2 regions of the Staphylococcus felis genome follow, and region 1 is predicted to be linked to the other one. Evidence: predicted binding sites of a transcription regulator. Region 1 holds the regulator's gene; the other holds the start of a gene.
The links. The regulator Rex, encoded in region 1, represses fermentation and respiration genes when NADH is low (regulators of the CRP and FNR family bind a similar motif). The targets are predictions, from matches to a motif close to TTGTGAAATATTTCACAA.

Region 1 (3,976 bases):
CACCCGCTCTACCTGTAGATTCGCTCATTGGCCATGCGATTAATGCAATGAGACCAATCGCAATCGCAGCAACGAATGGATGTATACGCTTTTCAAATAAAAGGTGACGTATCCCTGTATAACGCGACTTTAATTTTGGAATCGCAATGTTTGATTTTGGCTTACGAAGCGTTTTAACGACGACAAATAATGTAATGCTAATAAGTACAATCAACCATATCCAACCGGGGATTCCAGTTGAAGATGCCATATCAGCGTTGGTAACAGTCGTACTATTGATTTGATCTTTTAGTGGCAATAAAATGCCATATTTGGAAACCGCGGCCAAAAAACCATACATCGCTAATGCTATCCAACTGCCAATTAGCCCTTCACCAGCTCTGTAGTATGTACCAGTAGCGCATCCACCAGCTAGTATTATACCGACACCAAATATAAAAGAACCGATTATCGTACCAATAATGGGAAATGTTCCATTATCAATATGAATAACGCCTGCAGTGTTAAGCCCGTATATGCCAATAGCTTGTATCGTAATCGCAATTAAAAGTGCGTAAAATATTTTATTATTTTTTTGCACGTACATATCTCTAAATCCGCCTGTCAAACAAAAACGAGTACGTTGCATTACAAAACCTAATAACACCCCTACAATTAGTCCACTTATGATTGTCCAAATCAAATAAACCCCTCCTATATCCGATTAACATTATATGAATTATAGAATAAATTATCCCTTTTGACAAGGCCATTTTAAAAATGGATGCTACTATTTACTTTTTAATTCAAACATAAAAGATTCGTTTATTATATGGGGCGTTCTTCAATTCTATTTTTGAGCATCTTTAAAATAGTGGCAAAAAATTATAAGAGGATAAAATTTTTAGAAGCTATTTATGATAGAAGGATAATAATAAACTTAATAGATTAAAAACTTTGTATAGAGTGGTTTACAGAAAAGCATTCATACTCGTTTTGATCGGAAAGAATGACTACAGTTAAGCACTGATATATTTAACTTAAGGAATATTAGCCTCATTTATGAGTACATACAATATAATTGAGCCATACTCCAATAATAAAACTCCCTTCCCAATATTTAAATGTTCCTCAGAAATCGGGTCATCTTTTTCCAATTGATGGCTCGATTTTTTGCATAAAAATAACGAGACTTATCCGGGGCTAAAGTGTCATAAACTTATATCATTTGTCATTAACGATTAAGTTTATTCACGACATTAGTGTATGCGTTATGACAATTTTTATTCTGACTAAAGGCCCCTATATCTCGCGTTCTTTTAATATACTTTTTTATTGAGCAGATAATTATAACCTAGTATCGCCCGTTTACTGTTGCTTTCCATAATTTTTCATAAAGAATAATAATGATTGTAATTCAACACCTAGATCAATTTGGTGAACCTGAACATGATTAGGTGTCACTACGCGTTTAGGTGTGAAATTAAGAATTCCTTTAATACCTGATTTTACTAAATGATCAGTAACTTCTTGAGCTACGGCAGCTGGTGTTGTAAGTATCATTACCTCAATACAGTGTTTTTGAATAACTTCTTCAATTTCTTCCATAGATTTAACTTTGACATTACCGATTTGACTCCCTATAATATTGGGATCAATATCAAACGCCTCAGTAATAGTCATATCATCATGAATTGAGAAGTTATAACTAATTAAAGCCTTACCTAAATGACCTACTCCAATGACACCGATTTTAATAATATCTGCATCGCTCAATTCAGATTTAAAAAATTCTAATAAACTATCTATATTATAGCCATACCCCTTTTTTCCTAACTCACCAAAATACGAAAAATCACGTCGAATTGTTGCAGAATCAATATTTAACCCTTCACTAATCGCTTTAGAGTTGACTCTATCTTCACCTTTAGCTTTTAAAGTGTTAACAAAACGATAATATAGCGGTAGACGTTTTAATGTCGCTCTCGGAATTTTGTTTACCTCTTTCGCCATTTGCAAACCTCCAAATCATTTTCAGATATTTGTGATAAACTTCACAGTATATACACTTACAATTATACCCGAATATAACTAGTAATAAAACAGTAACTATTTTATAGATGAATCATTTATTGTAAAATATAATATTGAGAGGAGTATGCCTAATGATATTAATGCAATTGAATCAAATCTCAAAATCCTTTGATGGCGAAACGATTTTTGAGAATGTTCATTTTGAAATTAAAACTGGAGAGCGTATCGGCATAGTAGGTCGTAACGGTGCGGGAAAATCAACACTAATGAAGCTGATTGCCGGTGTTGAAGGATACGACGAAGGACATATTTCAAAAATTAAAAATTTACGCCTCGGTTATTTGACACAACAAATGACTTTAGACACGCAAAATACCGTGTATGAAGAAATGTCAAAACCATTCGTGTATCATCAATCTTTAGCAGATAAGATGCAAGTCGAAGTTGATTGGTTAAGTCAACACGTTGATCAGCACGATACAACTGCGTATCGAGAACACCTCCAACGTTATGAAAATATCTCAAATGAATTTGAGAAGTTGGGCGGTTATCAAGTGGATAGTAAGATTAAAACTGTTTTAAATGGGCTTAACTTCTCTGAAAAAGACTACCAACGACCGGTGAATGACTTTAGCGGTGGACAAAAAACCCGATTGTCACTTGCTCAAATGTTATTAAGTGAACCTGATTTATTATTACTAGATGAGCCGACCAACCATTTAGATATGGAAACGACACAATGGCTTGAAGATTATTTGAAATTTTTCAAAGGGGCCATTGTCATTATCTCACATGATCGTTATTTTCTAGATAAAATAGTAACACAGATTTACGATGTCTCTCTTGGTGAAGTGAAGCATTATGTCGGTAACTACGAAAAGTTCATTCAACAACGTGATCAATACTTTCAAAAGCGCCTTGCAGAGTATGAACGTCAACAAGCTGAGATTAAGCGACTAGAAAATTTTGTCGACAAAAATATTACAAGAGCTTCTACAAGTGGAATGGCTAAAAGTAGACGCAAAATGTTAGAAAAAATGGAACGTATCGAAAAGCCTATGCTTGATGCAAGAAGTGCCGATATAAAGTTTGACTTTCAACGTAATACGGGAAATGATGTTTTCCATATCCGTCAGCTTGAGATTGGCTACGATTCCCCTATTACATCACCTATCAATTTAGAAGTCACTAAAGGGGATCACATCGCTGTAATTGGGCCCAATGGTATTGGTAAATCTACGTTTATTAAAACTTTAGCTCAACGCTTACCAATACTATCGGGCGAAATCATACCTGGCGCTAATTTGAAGATCGGCTATTATGATCAAAAGCAAGCTGAATTTTCTTCTAACAAAACGATTTTAGATTATGTCTGGGATCAATATAAACATATGCCTGAAAAAGATGTTCGAGCTGTGCTAGGTCGATTTTTGTTCACTCAAGACGATACAAAAAAAATTATTCACGACTTGTCTGGTGGCGAAAAGGCACGTCTACAACTTGCTTTATTGATGTTAGAAGAAAATAATGTACTGATTTTAGACGAGCCGACTAACCATCTTGATATCGATTCTAAAGAGATGCTTGAGCATGCGCTTTTAAATTTTGAAGGGACTCTTATTTTTGTTTCTCATGATCGCTATTTTATTCAAGCACTTGCCAATAAAATATTTGATTTAGATCATAATGGTGGCACTGCTTATTTAGGGCATTATCAGTATTACTTAGATAAATTAGAAGAGCAGCATGCACTTGTAGCACACCAACAATCCCAAACACCTGAATTGAAGACGCATCAATCCAAAGCAACAACACCCGAACACTCAGACTATCAAGATCAAAAAGCCATACGCCGAGATAAACGTAAAATTGAACGTCAAATCGAAGCATTAGAAGCTGAAATTTCACAATTTGAATATCAAATTGAAGCAATAGACCAAAAAATGGTCGATGATACTATTTT
Region 2 (3,976 bases), 900 kb from region 1:
CGCCAATGAATATAACCAGACAAAGTCGTCATAAATGAGATATGAGCAACATGTGACTCTTGATTAAGTATTGATTGATACAATTGGGCAATACTCCAACGTTCAGGGATATTGACTTCAAACTTTTCTCGCAACGCTACTGCTGCTTCGGTGGCATTGTTGTTACGCCATGTACGAAAAGGCACAAGCAAGTTCTCCTTATCATCAAATACGAGATAACCATGCATCATTCCACTAATTCCAAGTGATGCAATTTGAGTCATTGTAACGTTATATTTCTGTTCAATATAACGCGTCATCTGTCCGTAACTCTCTTGGATTCCTTTCCACATTTCATCCAAATGATACGTCCAATATCCTGCTTCAAAACGATTTTCCCATTCGAATGATCCTGTTGCAATCGTATGACAATCAGGCGTGATTGCAACGGTCTTAATACGCGTTGAACCCACCTCAATTCCAACACTGATCTTCCCCGATTGTAGAAGATAGGCGTTTTCATGATTCTTCATTTTCATCACTCTTTCCTCTTAACATGTGACCGCTTTCATCATATAATAGGACCTCTTTAACATCAATTCATCATTCTTAAAATAAATATTTTAACAATTTAAACAAAACAAAAAGCGACCCGACAAAATGATGTCGAGCCGTCATATTCAATCCTTTTATAATCCTAATAATGTTTTAATACTCAATCCGACAATGACTGATACAGTAATGCCGAAGAATCCTGGCAATAAAAAGCTTGTCGTACGTGTTGATCGCGTTTCGTCAACATCGACCGCAAACAAAATTGTCGGTTGTGCCGGAATAACAAAGTTCACATTTAACGTTTGCACAACAGCCATAAAAAATGTAGGTGGTATTCCAAGTGATAACATAATCGGTACTACAATCGAAGCCGTTGCAGATTGTGAGATAACGACCATCGCAATCAGTGAAACGAGTAAAATAATCAGCCACGGTGCCGCACTAATGAGGCCACCGACTTGTTCTTCCATAATTGAGCGGTTGGACGGTGCACTAAAGATTGTGGCACCAAGCCATCCTGGTCCAAGTACCGCAAATAATGCCCCCATAGCTGCTTGTGTAATATGAGAGGACAAAATTTGTTGAGGTTGAACCTTGATCAGTAATAAGTTAACCATCGCACTCATGTACATAAAGAGTTGTACAAGTTCTGTCATTTGTAATTGAACCGTCTCACCATCGACCTTAAATGACGGACTTAACTCTGGGAAAATACCAAAAGTTAAAATACAAATAACAGCAATGATAAATGACATAACTCCCAGTTTGACGCGAAGGCTATACTGCGTTTCAGTTTGAGATTGGCCAATCTTTTGCAACATCGTTTGTGCATGGACATCATCTATTTTCGTTTGTCCTACAAAAGTCACAAAACAACTTAATAAAAACATCGTAATCAACGCTGTCGGCAAGACAATGGATAAATATTGACCGAGCGTAAAACCAAGTCCCGCAAATTCAGAAATCATATACGCAGTTGCAGATGCAGCTGGGCTACACAACAATGCAAGATTCGCAGTTAAAACAGACACAGTTAATGCTTTTTTAGGGCGTATACGTGCTTTGATTGCTGTTTTAGCAATAATGGGTTCTAATGACAATGCAATATTCGCTGTACCTATACCGAAGACAAATACAAAAACAATCAACGGCGCTATGAAAATAATTGACTTTGGAAAGCGTTCAATAATCTTTGAAGCTAAATGAACTAAATAATCAATACCACCAGTTGCTTGCAACGTCCCGCCAGCGATACCAATTGAGAGAATAATTAAAACCGCTGTCACAGGCGCAGAACCCGGTGGCAAACCAAAACCAAATATCATCACAAGCTGAGTTACTAAAGCAAATATACCGCAACCTAAAGCCCCCGCAGTGCGTAACCCTAACACAATTGCGAGGACCATAATGATTATCTCTATAATAAAAAGAAGCATACCTCTTCCTCTTTTCTATTTTTATGTGAATATTTTAACATATAATTTTCATCACTTTCATCTATAAAAGTACACTGATTATGTCCAAATTGTTAACACTTTAATGCATTATTAAGATAAATCACTCTTATAAATTATTGTAAATTTCAGTCTATTTAACCTATAATAATTTTATAGCTCATTTGATACTACGATTTCGCATTGAATCATATAAAGGGGATGAAACAATGTCATATCTTATTCAATTTACAAATTGGTTATGGGGATATCCCATTGTGTTGCTTCTGTTGCTATCGAGTTTATTTTTGACATGCTACTTAAAGGGAATTCAGTTTCGGTATTTTGGTTATATCATAAAACAAACATTTGGACAATTTAATGCAACCCCGGTAGGAGAAGGAACCATTACACCACGCCAAGCACTTACCTCAGCACTCTCCTCTACTGTAGGCGCTGCCAATATTGTAGGTGTCCCTACCGCCATTATGATGGGTGGTCCGGGCGCTGTTTTCTGGATGATTGTGATCGCTTTTTTCGGAATGGCACTCAAATTTAGTGAAAGTGTGTTAGGCGTTCATTATCGAGAGAAAAATAGTCAAGGTGAGTTTGTAGGCGGGCCAACCTATTACATGAAAAATGGTTTTCGCAATCGCCAATTAGGGATGATTTTTGCGATAGTATTCGCTGTAGCTCTCGCACTTGAAATCATACCGAGCACCATGGTACAAGGCCACTCAGTTGCAAGTACAGTGCATGATACTTTTCATATTCCGCCTATTGTCACAGGTCTCATTTTAGCAATCATTGCGTCACTTGTGGTGTTCGGTGGTGTAAAACGTATTGCGACATTTACAGAGATGATAGTCCCGGTCATGGTCGCACTTTACCTGATTTTAAGCATCGGTATTGTGATTATAAACATTCAGCATTTACCTCATATCATGATACTTATTATCGAAAAAGCCTTTCGTCCGGATGCAGCGCTCGGAGGTAGTTTTGGCGCAGCACTTGCCACAACAATTCGTTGGGGTTTTGCACGAGGGATATATTCAAATGAAGCAGGTCTAGGAACTTCTTCAATTGCACATGCTGCCGCTCAGACAGACCATCCCGTCCGCCAAGCATTTTGGGCTGTCAGTGAGATTATAGTCGATACACTTGTCATTTGTACGACAACAGCATTTGTCGTACTCGTCTCTGGCGTTTGGCAAGAGCCTGACGCAAAAGAGAACGCTGCAGCACTCACTGCACGCGCCTTCCACGATGCATTTGGTAGTTTCGGCAGTGCCATCGTCTCAATTTCGATGGTATTCTTTGTATTTTCGACGATAATCGTCATTATCTTTTATGGGTCACGTATGGCTGAATTCATATTCGGCATCACAGCAGGCACAATCATGAAAGTCATATACGTCATCTCCATCATCATAGGTGCAATTGGAGTCGGCACACAATTGTGGAACCTTCTCGACCTTGCACTAGCCATCGTATTAATTCCAAACATCATCGCCGTATTAATCCTATCTCCAAAAGTCAAAGCACTCACACACAACTATATCAAAAAAGGTTGTTGAGATTGCGCTTTGACTTCGAGCAGAACCTAACAGTGAACAAAATTGTTCCCCAAATTTTGTGAAACTGTGTAGTTCTGTTGAGAAGTCAGCAATCGAAACACCGTCTATCAAAAAAGGTTGTTGAGCTTGCGGTTAGAGTTTGAGCATAACTCGAGCAATTCAAAAAATTGTTCCTCAAATTTTGAAGAATTGCGAAGTTATGCCGAAAACTCTGCAATCGAAACACCGTCTATCACAAGGTTGTTGAGCAAGTGTTTAGGATTCAAGCAGAATGGAATGACGAGCAAAATTGTTCCCCAAATTTTGACGAGTCATGACATTCTGTCGAGAATCCTACTTGCGAAACACCGTCTATCACAAGGTTGTTGAACAAGTGCTCAGGATTCAAGGAGAATGGGATGGCGAGCAAAAAATTTTGACCTTTTTGCTTTA

Region 2: a site for Rex is predicted at 1,994-2,011, ahead of C7J90_RS04140 (anaerobic C4-dicarboxylate transporter family protein). Genes of this name have one in related genera too.

Annotation. Positions count from the first base shown of each region.
Region 1 is NZ_CP027770.1:2,455,868-2,459,843, forward strand. Features, by position in the region: gene C7J90_RS11745 (YeeE/YedE family protein) at 1-682, opposite strand, end outside; gene C7J90_RS11750 (redox-sensing transcriptional repressor Rex) at 1,348-1,992, opposite strand; gene C7J90_RS11755 (ABC-F family ATP-binding cassette domain-containing protein) at 2,145-3,976, shown strand, end outside.
Region 2 is NZ_CP027770.1:873,976-877,951, reverse strand. Features, by position in the region: gene C7J90_RS04145 (xylulokinase) at 1-512, opposite strand, end outside; gene C7J90_RS04140 (anaerobic C4-dicarboxylate transporter family protein) at 669-1,940, opposite strand; gene C7J90_RS04135 (alanine/glycine:cation symporter family protein) at 2,198-3,544, shown strand.